4 regions of the Dietzia sp. Alg238-R159 genome follow, and region 1 is predicted to be linked to each of the others. Evidence: riboswitches for the same ligand, from Rfam matches in the RefSeq annotation. Region 1 holds a riboswitch; each other region holds the start of a gene.
The links. A riboswitch is a leader RNA that binds a small molecule or an ion and turns the genes downstream of it on or off. The one in region 1 is predicted to bind cobalamin.
Positions count from the first base shown of each region.

Region 2: linked by a shared signal. The riboswitch ahead of G6R20_RS17905 (energy-coupling factor ABC transporter permease) and the one ahead of G6R20_RS12145 (ABC transporter substrate-binding protein) in region 1 are both predicted to bind cobalamin.
Region 3: linked by a shared signal. The riboswitch ahead of G6R20_RS17685 (magnesium chelatase subunit D family protein) and the one ahead of G6R20_RS12145 (ABC transporter substrate-binding protein) in region 1 are both predicted to bind cobalamin.
Region 4: linked by a shared signal. The riboswitch ahead of G6R20_RS15715 (ABC transporter substrate-binding protein) and the one ahead of G6R20_RS12145 (ABC transporter substrate-binding protein) in region 1 are both predicted to bind cobalamin.

Region 1 covers NZ_UNRI01000004.1:230,294-233,494, reverse strand. The annotation lists gene G6R20_RS12150 (iron ABC transporter permease) at 1-315, opposite strand, end outside; gene G6R20_RS12145 (ABC transporter substrate-binding protein) at 470-1,468, opposite strand; cobalamin riboswitch at 1,589-1,731, opposite strand; gene G6R20_RS12140 (cobalamin biosynthesis protein) at 1,701-2,831, opposite strand; gene G6R20_RS12135 (ABC transporter ATP-binding protein) at 2,809-3,201, opposite strand, start outside.
Region 2 covers NZ_UNRI01000017.1:14,588-17,788, forward strand. The annotation lists gene G6R20_RS17900 (Nramp family divalent metal transporter) at 1-439, shown strand, start outside; cobalamin riboswitch at 1,131-1,344, shown strand; gene G6R20_RS17905 (energy-coupling factor ABC transporter permease) at 1,379-2,119, shown strand; gene G6R20_RS17910 (energy-coupling factor ABC transporter substrate-binding protein) at 2,116-2,460, shown strand; gene cbiQ (cobalt ECF transporter T component CbiQ) at 2,461-3,189, shown strand; gene G6R20_RS17920 (ABC transporter ATP-binding protein) at 3,186-3,201, shown strand, end outside.
Region 3 covers NZ_UNRI01000015.1:8,981-12,181, reverse strand. The annotation lists gene G6R20_RS17685 (magnesium chelatase subunit D family protein) at 1-1,403, opposite strand, end outside; cobalamin riboswitch at 1,425-1,612, opposite strand; gene cbiE (precorrin-6y C5,15-methyltransferase (decarboxylating) subunit CbiE) at 1,689-2,933, shown strand; gene G6R20_RS17675 (SAM-dependent methyltransferase) at 2,930-3,201, shown strand, end outside.
Region 4 covers NZ_UNRI01000008.1:114,627-117,827, forward strand. The annotation lists gene G6R20_RS15710 (iron ABC transporter permease) at 1-553, opposite strand, end outside; gene G6R20_RS15715 (ABC transporter substrate-binding protein) at 550-1,488, opposite strand; cobalamin riboswitch at 1,577-1,721, opposite strand; gene G6R20_RS15720 (carboxymuconolactone decarboxylase family protein) at 1,877-2,293, shown strand; gene G6R20_RS15725 (long-chain fatty acid--CoA ligase) at 2,381-3,201, shown strand, end outside.

The DNA.
Region 1 (3,201 bases):
CATCCCGGCGCCCACGCCGAGGACCGTGAGCACCACGACGCCGAAGCCCGCGCCCGAGGAGACACCGAGCAGATACGGGTCGGCGAGCGGATTGCGGGTGACCGCCTGGGCGACGCCACCCGCCACGGCCAGCGACGCGCCCACGGCCGCCGCCATGAGCGCCCGGGGCAGTCGCGACTCGAGGACGATCGCCTCGCGGGCGTCGGTCCACCACGGGTCGAAGACCCCCGGCGCCAGTCGGTGCGCGACGATCGCCCACACGTCCCCGATCGGGATGGACACCGAGCCCAGGGAGACCCCGGCCGCGATCGTCATCGCGAGCACCGCCACGAGCGGGAGGCAGATGAGCCACAGCGACCGCCGCCCGGTGGGCGGGGCATCGGCGATGCGCCCGGAGCCGGGGCGGGGATCGATGCCCGTGCCGGCGCGGTCAACGCGCCCGCCGGTGTTCTCGGCGACGGTCGTCATGTCACTGCCCGAACGCGTGCGGGTGCAGCTCACGGGCGATGGTCTCGGTGGAGGTCGTCATCCGCGAGCTCTCGAAGAAGTCGGACAGCGGGACCACCACGATGCGGTTCTCACGGATTGCCGGCGTCGTGGACATGATGGGCTGCGCGCGCAGGTAGGCGATCTTGTCCTCCGCGCTGGTGGCGCCGTAGTCGAGTACCACGATCGCCTCGGGCTGACGCTCGCCCAGGATCTCCCATGTGGACGTGAGATAGGGGCGGTCGCCCTCGGAGAAGATGTTGTCCGCGCCCGCGTACTCGCCGATCAGTTGTCCGATGCCCACGCCGCCGATCGTCGTCGGTTCTGATTCGCCGCCGTCGTAGAAGAACGTGGGGGTGCCGGTGGCACCCGACGCATCGAGCGTCTCTCGGACCTCCCTCATCTCGGCGGAGATCCGGTCCGTGAGGTCCCGTGCCCCCGGCTCGACGTCGAGGATCCGGCCGAGCTGGGAGAAGTCGGTCTCGAGCATCGACAGGTCACCGAAGCCTTCTCCGCAGTACTCGGAGAACAGGAAGGTGTTGATCCCCGCGGCCTCGAGGGCGTCGCGGCTGCGGCCTTCCTTGTCGTCGAAGGCGCTGCGCATCCCGGCCACCACGAGGTCCGGCTCGAGGTCCACGATCTGCTCCCAGGTGGGGTACTCCTCCGAGAGGGACGGAATGGCCTCGAACTGCTCGGCGACCTCCGGCAGGACATCGTCCTGCTCGCCGTAGCCCATGCCGACGATCCGGTCGCCGGCCCCCATCTGGATGAGGGTCTCGGTGACGTGGTCATTCATCGAGATGATGCGCCGGGGCGCAGCGGTGTAGGTGGTCTCGCGCTCACAGTTGGTGACGGTCACAGGGTCGGCGAACGACTCGACCGGGCCGCCTTCCGCGAGCGCCTCGCCGCGGGAGCAGCCGGTGAGGGCGACCCCCGCGACGAGGAGGGTGGCGAGCGTGATTCTGGGGTGGCGACGGAACATGATCAGTCCTCGGATCGTGTCGTGCGGTCGACGACACGTGAGACCCGCAGGAGGGTAGGAGTCGACGACGACACCACGTCACCTGACAGGACCCCGGATCGCAGACCTCGGCGATGTACTCGGAGTCGCGAACATCCGGGCAGGTAATCGGGCTCGCGGACACGAAAGTGGCCACACACCGTTGCGGGTCAGCGCCGGATTCCCACCGGTCTTCCCCTGCTCGTTCCGGATGTCAGCAGTACGCCCTCAGGATAGGCACACCGCGTCCGCGTGCGGTGCAGGTACCCCGGCTCGGCGGAGCCGACCACCCGCGCTTCGTGGCCCGGCGACGCCCGAGGACGGCGCGACGCACGACCACACCCAGCACGGCCATCGCGGCGGTGGCCAGCTGGACGCGGTCGTGCAGCAGAACCGCGCGGCGGATGTCGTCGGCCCGGACCGACCGGCCGTCACCGAGGACCGCCCGGTCCTCCACGCCGTACGGGTACGGCGTGGGCCCGCCGAGCCTGACCCCGAGCGCGCCCGCGCACACGGCCTCGACGACCCCGGCGTTCGGGCTCGGGTGCGCCCGCGCATCACGGAGCCACGCCCGCAGGGCCCCGGCGGGACTCCCGCCCACGGTCGGGGCGCAGACCACCCCGAGCGCGCCGGCCACCCGGGCCGGCAGGAACCCCAGCACGTCGTCGAGCCGCGCCGCAGCGGTGCCGAAGTGGCGGTACCGCTCCGAACGGTGACCCACCATCGCGTCGAGCGTGTTGGCCGCGCGGTGGACGGCGGCGCCGGGCGAACCCGCCACCGCGGCCCAGAACAGCGTCGCCACCGCCGCATCGGAGGTGTTCTCCGCGACCGACTCGACGACCGCTCGCGCGAGATCCTCCGGGCCGAGCGCGGCCGGATCCCGTCCGCACAACCACGGCAACAGGTCCCGGGAACCCGCGTGATCGCCCCGGACGAGAAGGTCACCCTGCCGCCGCGCAACCGCGAGCAACGAGGACCCGCCCAGGCACGACCACACCACGGCCGCGTCCCACGCCACTGCCGCGACGCGGTTCCGTCCGGCGAGACGTCCGACGGCCGTCACCGCAGCGGCGGTGCTCCCCACGAGGACGCCGGTGAACAGCAGGCCCGCCGCCCTCTGGGCGTTGGCCGTCCGGCCGGGCCGCAGGAGTCGCGACTCCACGGCGCGCGCGACAAGGCCGAAGCCCGCGACGGGGTGGAACCGTCGTGGGTCGCCGACGAGGCGATCGAGGGCGAACCCCGCCGCGATGCCCGCCGCGCGGGCGGCGGAGGCGTTCCGGCGGCCCCCGCGGCCCCCGCGGCCCCCGCGACGCGCACGCGGGTCAGCGCGCGAGATAGCGGACATGCGCCCCCCGCCCGTCATGGGTCACCTCGGCCTCCACTCCGTACACCTCCCGGATCAGGTCGGCGGTGAGCACCTCGTGGGGCGCGCCGCCGGTCACGAGTCGCCCACCGGACAACACGATCAGATGGTCGCAGAACGTGGCCGCCAGGGTGAGATCGTGCAGGGCCGCGATCACCGTGGTGTCCGTGGCGCGGACCAGGGCCAGCAGGTCGAGCTGGTGGCGGATGTCGAGGTGGTTGGTCGGCTCGTCGAGGACCAGTACACCGGGTTCCTGGGCCAGGGCCCGCGCGATCTGCACCCGCTGCCGCTCGCCGCCGGACAGCGTCGCGTACCGCTGGTCCAGGCGGTCGCCGAGGCCGGTCGTGGCCGC
Region 2 (3,201 bases), on a different contig from region 1:
GGGCACTGAGACTATTGAAGGGGCTCACGCTGCGATCGAGAACACCCTCGGCACGACAGCCAGTCTTATGTTCGCAATCGCGCTATTGGCTTCAGGGCTCGCATCAACTGCCGTTGGCGCCTACGCGGGCAGCGACATCATGGGGGGCCTGTTTCGTACCCGGATGAAACTCCTCACCCGCAGGCTCATCACCATTATCCCATCCATTATTGTGCTAGCAGCCGGGGTTGATCCCACGTACGCGCTGATTCTGAGCCAGGTAATTCTGTCGTTTGGCATCCCGTTTGCGCTGGTGCCATTGGTGTGGCTCACTTCCCGAAAATCCCTCATGGGCGCCTCGGTCAATGCGCGCGAAACAACATTCCTGGGCTGGGCGATCGCTGCTGTAATCATTGCTTTGAATGTCGCGCTGGTGGCTCTCGAGACGGGAATTGCCTGAGTTACACCACCCTATGGTGCACCATTGTTGCTGCGGCATGTTGCACCGTCCGGAGGGGCTCCGCGTGGTGCGAACGCGTGGTATGAAACACGAGTCTCGACAACGGTCCGCAGGTGGCGACCTGCTCCACCATTCCGTCATTTCCCTGCGGTCAAGGTGGCGCAAGCAACGAAGCGCAGGCCCGAGATCCACCCACGCGCAGGTCGCGCTGGGGTTGACCGATACGAATGTGGGGAACGGTTCGGTGGGGTACAGAGTTCGCGCGATCGGAAACTCGACACCATTAGCTTGTCATAAGATAAATTATCGGCGCGTTCAACGTGCAGGTCAGAGGCGGTGCCTGACGCCCCCAAACTGTGATAAGGTTTTAGGGTTAAGATAGCGATCTACGCGTCCGCGCGCGGCACGGCGTCCCCTGCGCATCGGGCTTCCACACCAGCTGGCGGACGACGTCCGGACGCCGTGCCCAAGGCGATCCGACCGGTTTCGCGGGCGATCGACTCGGGCCTCGTGCCCCTCGGCTCAGCGCTGGGGGGAGCTCAGACCGCAGCCGATCAGCCGACACGTGGTGAGCATAGAACACACCCTGATGTCGGCTCGCTGCTGCAGATGCCTACCCGAGCGAGGGACGCGGACGAGGTCACGCGGACGGAGCGTCTATGGGAGGTGAGTTCTCCTGGGCGGCGGGGGTTAGGATCTGCTCAGCTGCGGTGTTCGGGAACCCGGTGTGAGACCGGGGCGGCCCTCGCCACTGTGAACGGACGATGCTGCTGGTCCTTTATGTCACTGCTCGCACGCGTTGTGTGGGTGGGAAGGCGGATCGGCGGCGATCCGGTGCGTCCCTGACGGGGGTCTGCCGGTGGAGTCCGCGAGCCAGGAGACCGGCCGTAGCTTCCACCACAAGTGCCCGCGAGGTGACGGGCAGAGAGGTTCGAAGAAGTGCATATTGCAGAGGGTTTCCTTCCCACGGCCCATGCCGTGGCATGGACGGCCGTCGCGGCGCCGTTCGTGATCCACGGCGCGCGCGAGGCCATCAGGACCGTCCGTCAGACACCGGAGGCGGGCGTCCTGCTCGGCGTGGCCGGGGCGTTCACGTTCGTCATGTCTGCCATCAAGCTCCCGTCGGTGACGGGCTCGAGCTCGCATCCCACCGGGACCGGGCTGGGCACGATCATCTTCCGTCCCCCCGTTATGGCCTTCGTCGCCACCGTGGTGTTGATCTTCCAGGCGTTGCTGCTGGCACATGGCGGCATCACCACGCTCGGCGCAAACGTGTTCTCCATGGGAATCGCTGGACCGTGGGTCGCCTACGGTGCGTTCGTCCTGTGCCGACGGGTCACGGTGCCGCTGCTCGGCGCGGTCTTCGTCGCCGCGTTCCTGGCGGACCTGGTGACGTATCTCGTCACCAGCGCGCAGCTCGCCCTGGCGTTCCCGAGCGCCGAACACGGCCTGTGGCACTCGATGGCCGAGTTCCTGGCCGTCTTCGCGATCACCCAGATCCCACTGGCTGTTGTTGAGGCACTGATCGTGGTGGTGATCGTCAGCGTGCTGCTGCGAATCGCCTCCCGTGAGCTCAACCTAGTGGGCTTCTTTCGCAGGGCGCGGCTGGGCGGGGCGGGAAGCTTCGCCGGTCTCGGGGACAGTGGCGACCGGGTTGAGAGCACGGAGTCGGTGCGATGAGCGGGATGAAGCATCTCAGCGTGTGGGTGCTGATGGGAATGGTCGCCGCGGCGTTCGCAGTCGCTGTGTTTTCCCTGGTCTACGGCGCAGGGGCGGGTGGCGAGTTCGAGGGCGCGGACGGGCAGGCGGAAGGAACCATCAGCGAGATCGCTCCCGGCTATGAGCCGTGGTTCGAGCCGCTTCTGCCCGAGCTGCCGGGGGAGGTCGAATCGGGAGTGTTCGCCCTGCAAGCCGGGATCGGCGGCGGGATTGTGGGATACGGACTCGGCGTCTTGCGGACACGCAGCAGACAGCAGCGCGACCAGGCGAAGGCGACGACCCCAGGCCCGACCGGGCACTAGGTGAACCCGCTCGAACTCGCGGCGTCCCACAACCGCTGGACGGACCTCCCGGTAGCGGAGAAACTGCTGCTCTTCGGCGGTCTGCTGGTGGCAGCACTGCTCGTGCCGCCACCAGTGGGCCACGCCGCGATCCTGGCCGTCTGTTGCCTGTGCGCGCTGGCGCTGGCACGCGTCCCCGCCAGGATCTACCTCGCGGCGCTGCTCGCCCCCGTTGCATTCCTCGTCCTGGGCACCGGTCCCCTCGTGCTGGACGTAGTGGGCTGGCGACTGGTGGTGGATCCGTCCGGGGTCGATACCGCCTGGCGGACGGTGAGCCGGGCCATCGCCGCGACGGCCGCCACCATCACCCTGGCGTGCACCACGCCCGTCGCCGACCTCTTGGCCGCCGGCCGGCGGGCCGGACTGCCCGCCCCGCTGGCGCATATCGTGGACACCACCTACCGACTCATCGGCCTACTGCTCGACTCCACCCGCACGCTGCGACATGCCCACGACCTCAGACTCGGGCAACGCACCGCCCAAGCCGCGATCACCTCTATCGGAACGCAGTTCGCCTCCGTCTTCGTCCTGTCGATCAGGCGGGCACGGGCGATCGACGACGCCATGGCCATGCGCGCCGAACGCGGCCACACCGAAGTTCTCACCGAAGCGACTCCAGTTTCGGCCGCCCGCGTGCTCGTGATTTGCCTGGTTCTCGTGTCTGTGTTGCTACTGGGGGTGATGACGTGACGATCTTGGCGC
Region 3 (3,201 bases), on a different contig from region 1:
AGCAGGCGGGTGCGGTACGGCGCGGCGGCCGCGGTGACCGTGCCTGGCTCGGGCGGGGTGGGCCCGGGTGCGTCGGGCCCGGCAGCGTCGCCGGTGGAGTCATCCCCGGCCTGATCGCCGGGCTGCTCGTCGGCTCGGCCGTCGGCGTCGTCGTTCGATCGGCCGCCCGCCTGGTCCGGGCCCGCGGTGCCGGAGTCGTCGCCAGCGCCGGGGCTGTCCTCGGTCTGCTCGGTCTGCTCGGGCGAGTGCTCGTGCCCGGCGTGCTCGGCCGAGGCCCGCGCCGGGGTCGACTCGGCGTCCGGGGTGTCTGCCGACGCGGACTCGTCTGCGGACTCCGACTGTTCGGCGTCGTCGGCCGGCGCGGTCTCGTCCCGGGGGTCGGGATCGGGCTCGTCGTCGTCGCCCAGGAGCCGTTCCAACAGGTCCTCGTCGAGGCCCGGCGCATCGAACGGGGCACGACGGCGGCGGTGGGGCAGTGCCATGCGCGCGGCGACGCGGATGTCCTCGCGGGTGATCCGGGTCCGGCCCTGCCATGCGGCATGGGCGGCGGCGGTGCGGGCGGTGACGATGTCGGCGCGCATGCCGTCCACGTCGAAGCCCGCACACACCCGGGCGATGGTCGACAGCGCCCAGGGGGTCAGCGTCACCCGGTCGAGCACGCGCCGCGCGGCGGCGATCCGCTCGCGCACTGCGGCCTCGTCGGCGGCGTGGGCGGCGACGAACCCCGCCGGGTCGGCCTCGAACGCGATCCGGCGGCGCACCACCTCGGCGCGCAGTTCCGGGTCCCGGGGCGCGGCCACCTCCACGGTGAGGCCGAAGCGGTCCAGCAGCTGCGGCCGGAGCTCGCCCTCCTCGGGGTTCATGGTGCCGATCAGCACGAAGCGCGCGGCGTGCTCCACCGAGATGCCGTCGCGCTCCACGGTCACCCGGCCCATCGCGGCGGCGTCGAGCAGCAGGTCCACCACGTGGTCGTGGAGCAGGTTGACCTCGTCCACGTAGAGCAGTCCGCGGTGCGCGCGGGCGAGCAGGCCAGGTTGGAACACGGTCACACCGTCGGCGAGCGCACTCTCCAGGTGTAGTGATCCGGTGATGCGGTCCTCGGACACCCCGATCGGCAGCTCGACCAGGCGGACCGGCCGCTGCTCGGTGGGCGCGTCGTGGGGGATACGCCCGTCCGGGGTCTCGGAACCGCGGTCGTCAGGTGCGGAGGAGAACCGGTCGCCGGTGACGACCTCGACCTCCGGCAGGATCCCGGTGAGGGCGCGGACCATCGTGGACTTGGCCGTGCCCTTCTCGCCGCGGATCAGCACGCCGCCGACCGCCGGGGACACCGCGGTCAGGGTCAGGGCCAGCGACATGTCGTCGGAACCGACGACAGCGCTGAAGGGGTAGTGCAGTGGCATGGGGGCTCCCGCTCTCGTCTGCCAGGCTGGTCAGCGCGAGGCCGGTCTCCGGACTTCCCGGCTCATCTCGGACGTGCGCGCGGGGCGCGATCGTCTGAGAGGCCGGGTTACCGTAGCGGGCCCTGTGCCGGATTCTCACCGGCTTCCCTGATTCTCCCCTCCGCTCCGCCTGTGGCGGGTCGTGGGGCACCTCGTGCTGTGGGGTCTGTTCGGTTGTGTGGTGCTTCAGGCTAGCCCAACGGCCTGTCCCGGGGCGCCTCAGGTGTCGCGGTAGGGTTCCGCGTCATGAATGCACGGGTGGTGGTCGTCGGCATCGGCGGCGACGGGTGGGCGGGGCTCGACGAGGCCCGCCGTCGCGCCGTCCTGGGCGCCGAGGTGGTGCTCGGCGGTGAGCGTCATGTGGCGATGATTCCGGGCGACGTGACGGCCGAACGGGTGCCGTGGCCGCGGCCGCTGCGGGACGGGTTGCCGGAGCTGCTCGAGCGGTTCCGCGGGCGGTCGATCGTGGCCCTGGCCTCGGGTGATCCGCTGGTTGCCGGGATCGGCACCACCCTGATCGATGTAGTCGGCGTGGACGCGGTGGAGGTGCTCCCGGCGGTGTCCTCGGTCGCGCTGGCCCGCGCCAGGATGCGGTGGCCGGCCGAGTCCGTGGTGGTGCTGCGTGACCACCGCGCGCTGCCCCGGGAGCTGGCGCCGGGGCGGCGGGTGCTGGTGCTCTCAGCCGACCGGGACACGCCGGGAGAGGTCGCCGCGGTACTTGACGGCGCCGGCTTCGGGAGAAGCTCGCTGACGGTTCTGTCCGATCTCGGGGGCCCGGCCGAAGCGCGTTTCAGATGCCCGGCACGCGACTGGGCTGCCGACCGCGAGGCCCCCGCCCTGCACGTGTTGGCCATCGAGTGCGTGGCCGACCCCTCCGCCCGCCCACTCGGGTTGGCGCCGGGATTGCCCGACGACGCCTTCGAGAACGACGGCCAGCTCACCCGCCGCGACCTGCGCGCCTCGGCCCTGTCCCGACTCGCGCCTGCGGCGGGCGAGCTCCTCTGGGACGTGGGCGCCGGCGCCGGGTCGGTGGGCATCGAGTGGATGCGCGCCCACCCGTCGTGTCGGGCTGTCGCTGTGGAGGCCGATCCCGGGCGGGCCGCGCGGATCGAGCGCAACGCGGCCGCCCTCGGGGTGCCCGCGCTGAAGATCGTCCACGGCCGGGCGCCCCAGGCTCTGGACGGTCTGCCGCGGCCGGACGCGGTGTTCATCGGCGGGGGCGGCACGGCCCCTGGCCTGCTTCGACAGTGTTGGGACGCGCTGGCGCCGGGCGGCCGGCTGGTCGCGCACGCGGTGACGCTGGAGACCGAGCGCGCACTGATCGACGCCCGCGCCGAATTCGGCGGGGAGCTCACCCGGCTGCAGGTCGAGCAGACAGATTCGATCGGCAGGTTCACCGGCTGGGCGCCGACGCGGGCCGTGGTGCAATGGGCCGCCGTGAGGCCTCGCTCGCACGCGACTGGTGTCCAGGAGACAGGGGAAACTTCGTGACCGTTCACTTCGTGGGAGCCGGGCCCGGCGCCGCGGACCTGCTCACCCTGCGGGCGGCCGCGGCGCTGGCCGCGGCCGACGTCTGCCTCTACGCGGGGACCTACCTCGATGATGGTGTTCTCACGCACTGTCGGCCGGGCACCCGGTTGGTGGACACCCAGCACCTGGACCTGGACGGGATCATCGCGGAGATCGTCGCCGCCCATGCCAAGGGACTCGAGGTGGTCCGGCTGTGTTCCGGCGACCCGTCGCTGTACTCGGCTCTCGC
Region 4 (3,201 bases), on a different contig from region 1:
GGGTCTCGTCGTGGCGCTGCATGAAGAACGTCTGGATGGCGCTGGCGAACGCCGCCACGGCGACGCCGGCGAGGATGATGACCACCTCGCTGCGTCCACCGCCGACACTGCGGCCCAGCGTGTAGGTGGCCAGCACCGCGATCATGCCGCCGGCGAACGCGGCGGGCGGCACCATCGCCGAGCCCATCGCGCCGCCCACGACGATCGCCAGGGTGGCGCCCAGCCCCGCCCCGCTGGACACCCCGAGCAGGTACGGGTCGGCGAGCGGGTTGCGGAACACGCCCTGGTAGGTGGCCCCGGCGATCGCGAGCATCGCGCCGACGATCGCGCCCAGCACCACGCGTGGGATGCGGATCTCCCAGAGGATGACCTGCTGACGTTCGGTGAACCCCGAGTTGATGTCGACGAGCGGCAGCCGGCCCACCAGTTCGAGCACCACGCCGCCCGGGGTGAGGCCGGCCGGGCCGATGAGGGTGCCGAGCAGGACCGCCGCGGCCAGCAACAGCGTCGCCCCGCCCAGCACGAGGGCGCGGCGGGGCGACGGGCGGGTCACGAGGCGGGCTGGTTCGCGGGGCTCTCCGCGGTCTCCGGCGCGGCGTCGGGCACCGCGGTGACGATCGCGGCGACCTCGCGCATGAAGTCGACCACGCGCGGGCCCCACCGGCTGGACAGGTCCTCGTCGACCACGTGGACGCGCCCGTCGCGCACGGCGGTGAGTCCGTCCCAACCCGGCCGCTCGGCCACGACCTCCGGGGTGATGCCGCAGCACTGGCCGTCGGCGAGGAACACGAGGTCCGGGTCGGCCTCGAGGATGAGTTCCTCGGACAGCTGCGGGTAGGGGTCGTCGCCGGTGGCGATCGAGGTTAGGCCGAACAGGGAGTAGATCTCCCCGACGTAGGTGTCGTCGGTGACGGTGTAGTAGGTGTCGTCGAGCTCGTGGAAGTACGTCAGCGGGGTCTCGCGCTCCGGCACCGAGGCGACGATCTCGTCGATCTCGCTCTGCATCCGCGACACGAGTTCGGCGGCCTCGCCGATGTGCCCGGTGGCCGCCCCGACCTGCTCGAGCTGGGTGTAGGTGTCGTCGAGGGTCTGCGCGGCGGGCAGCTGCAGCACCTCGACGCCGGAGCGTTCGAGGCCGGCCACGATGTCCCCGGTGTCGTCGGTGAGCACGACGAGGTCCGGCGCGTATCCCAGGATCGCCTCGAGGTTGGGCGTGTAGCCGGACAGGTCGGTGACCGGGGCGTCGGAGGGGAAGTCGGACCGCTCGTCGACCGCCACGACGCTGTCCCCGGCGCCGACGGCGTAGAGCATCTCGGTGGTGGTGGGGGCCAGCGACACGATCGCCTGCGGTTCCTCCGCCGCGGCGGAGGTCTGGTCGGCCGGGGCCGGCTCGTCGCCGCCGGTGCCGCTGCCGCTGCACGCGGAGGCGACCAGCGCCAGGGCGGCCAGGGGGGCGAGCAGCAGCGAGCGGGCTCGTGGATGGTGCATGGCATCCTCCGTGATTCGGAGGAAGAAAACAGCTCGGGCCGCGGCCTGGGCCGCTGCACGCGACCGTCCTTCGTCCGAGGTCAGTACGTACGGCTGCCGCGGAACCGGCCGACCTGGCTCGCCCGTCCTGAGACGGGATCACAGTTGCGGGACAGCGTCGGATTCGCACCGACTTCCGCCGAGTTGCCGCGGGGTCCGACGCTGGTGGCCGGACCCGTCGAGGGTATCCCACCCGTCGTCGCGTCCGCCCATCCCATACATCCGCTGTCGCCCCTGTCCGAGCCGTCCCCGCGCCTGGCCGGGGCGGGGCGAGGTCACGCGGAGCTGGTGACGACGGTCGGGGAGGATGGATCGCGATACCTGTCGGCAGTGGGAGAGGACCGTGGAGATGACGACGACGACGAGTTCTGCAGGCGAGGGGCCTTCGGCCGCGGATCTGCGCGAGCAGGGTTTCGCGACCAGGCGCGAGGTGATGAGCGACGACTTCGTCGACCGGGCCATGGACCGGGCTGTCGGGACGGAGTCGGAGGCGATCCAGCACGTGGTCGCAGAGAACGTGTGGGGCAACATCTGGAACCGGCCCGGGTTGGACCGACGGGATCGCAGCCTGCTTAATATCGGGATGCTCGTGGCACTGCGCGCGGACGCCGAGCCGGCGGGGCATGTACGCGGCGGGTTGACCAACGGGTTGACCCGCGAGGAGATCACCGAGGCGGTCATCCACGCCTCGGAGTACTGCGGCGCGCCGGCGGCCCTCGCGGCGACGAGGACCGTCCAGACCGTCTTCGACGACCTCGACGGGTGATCGCCCACACGGCCCAAGGACGTCATGGACGTCAGGTAGTCTCGACACGAGAGTGACAGACGCCACCCCTCGATCAAGGAGCCCCTCATGAAGAGCACGATGATGCCGGAGCAGTTGAACATCAGCACGATCCTGCAGTTCGGTGCGACCGTCCACTCCGATGCGGTCGTCACCACCTGGACCGATCAGGGACCACGGAAGATCACCTACGGCGATCTGGGCAAGCACGCCGCGCAGCTGGCCAACGCGCTGCGTTCCCTGGGGGTCGACGGTGACCAGCGGGTCGCCACATTCCAGTGGAACAACTCCGAGCACTTGGAGGCCTACCTCGCGATCCCGTCCATGGGCGCCGTGCTGCATCCGCTGAACATCCGGCTGTTCCCGGACCAGCTCGAGTTCGTGGCCAACCACGCAGAGGACAAGGTCGTGATCGTCGACCCGAGCCTCGTCCCGCTCCTGCAGCCGCTCCTGCCCCGGTTCTCGACGGTCGAGCACGTCATCGTCACCGGTGGGGGCGCCGCGAACCTCGAGGCTCCCGAGGGCATCCAGGTGCACGACTACGACGCGCTCCTCGCCGCCCAGCCCACCGAGTTCGATTGGCCGGAGGTCGACGAGAACTCCGGCGCCGCGATGGCCTACACCTCGGGCACCACCGGCGACCCGAAGGGCGTCGTCTACTCGCACCGGTCGATCTACCTCCACTCGATGCAGGTGTGCATGTCCGACGGCATGGACATCTCGCTCGACGACAACGTGCTGGCGATCGTGCCGATGTTCCACGCCATGTCGTGGGGCCTGCCGTACGCCGCGTTCATGGTGGGCGCCTCGCTGCTCATGCCGGAGCGTTTCCTACAGCCCGAGCCGCTGGCCGCGATGATCGCCTCCGAGCGTCCGACGCTGGCCGCCGC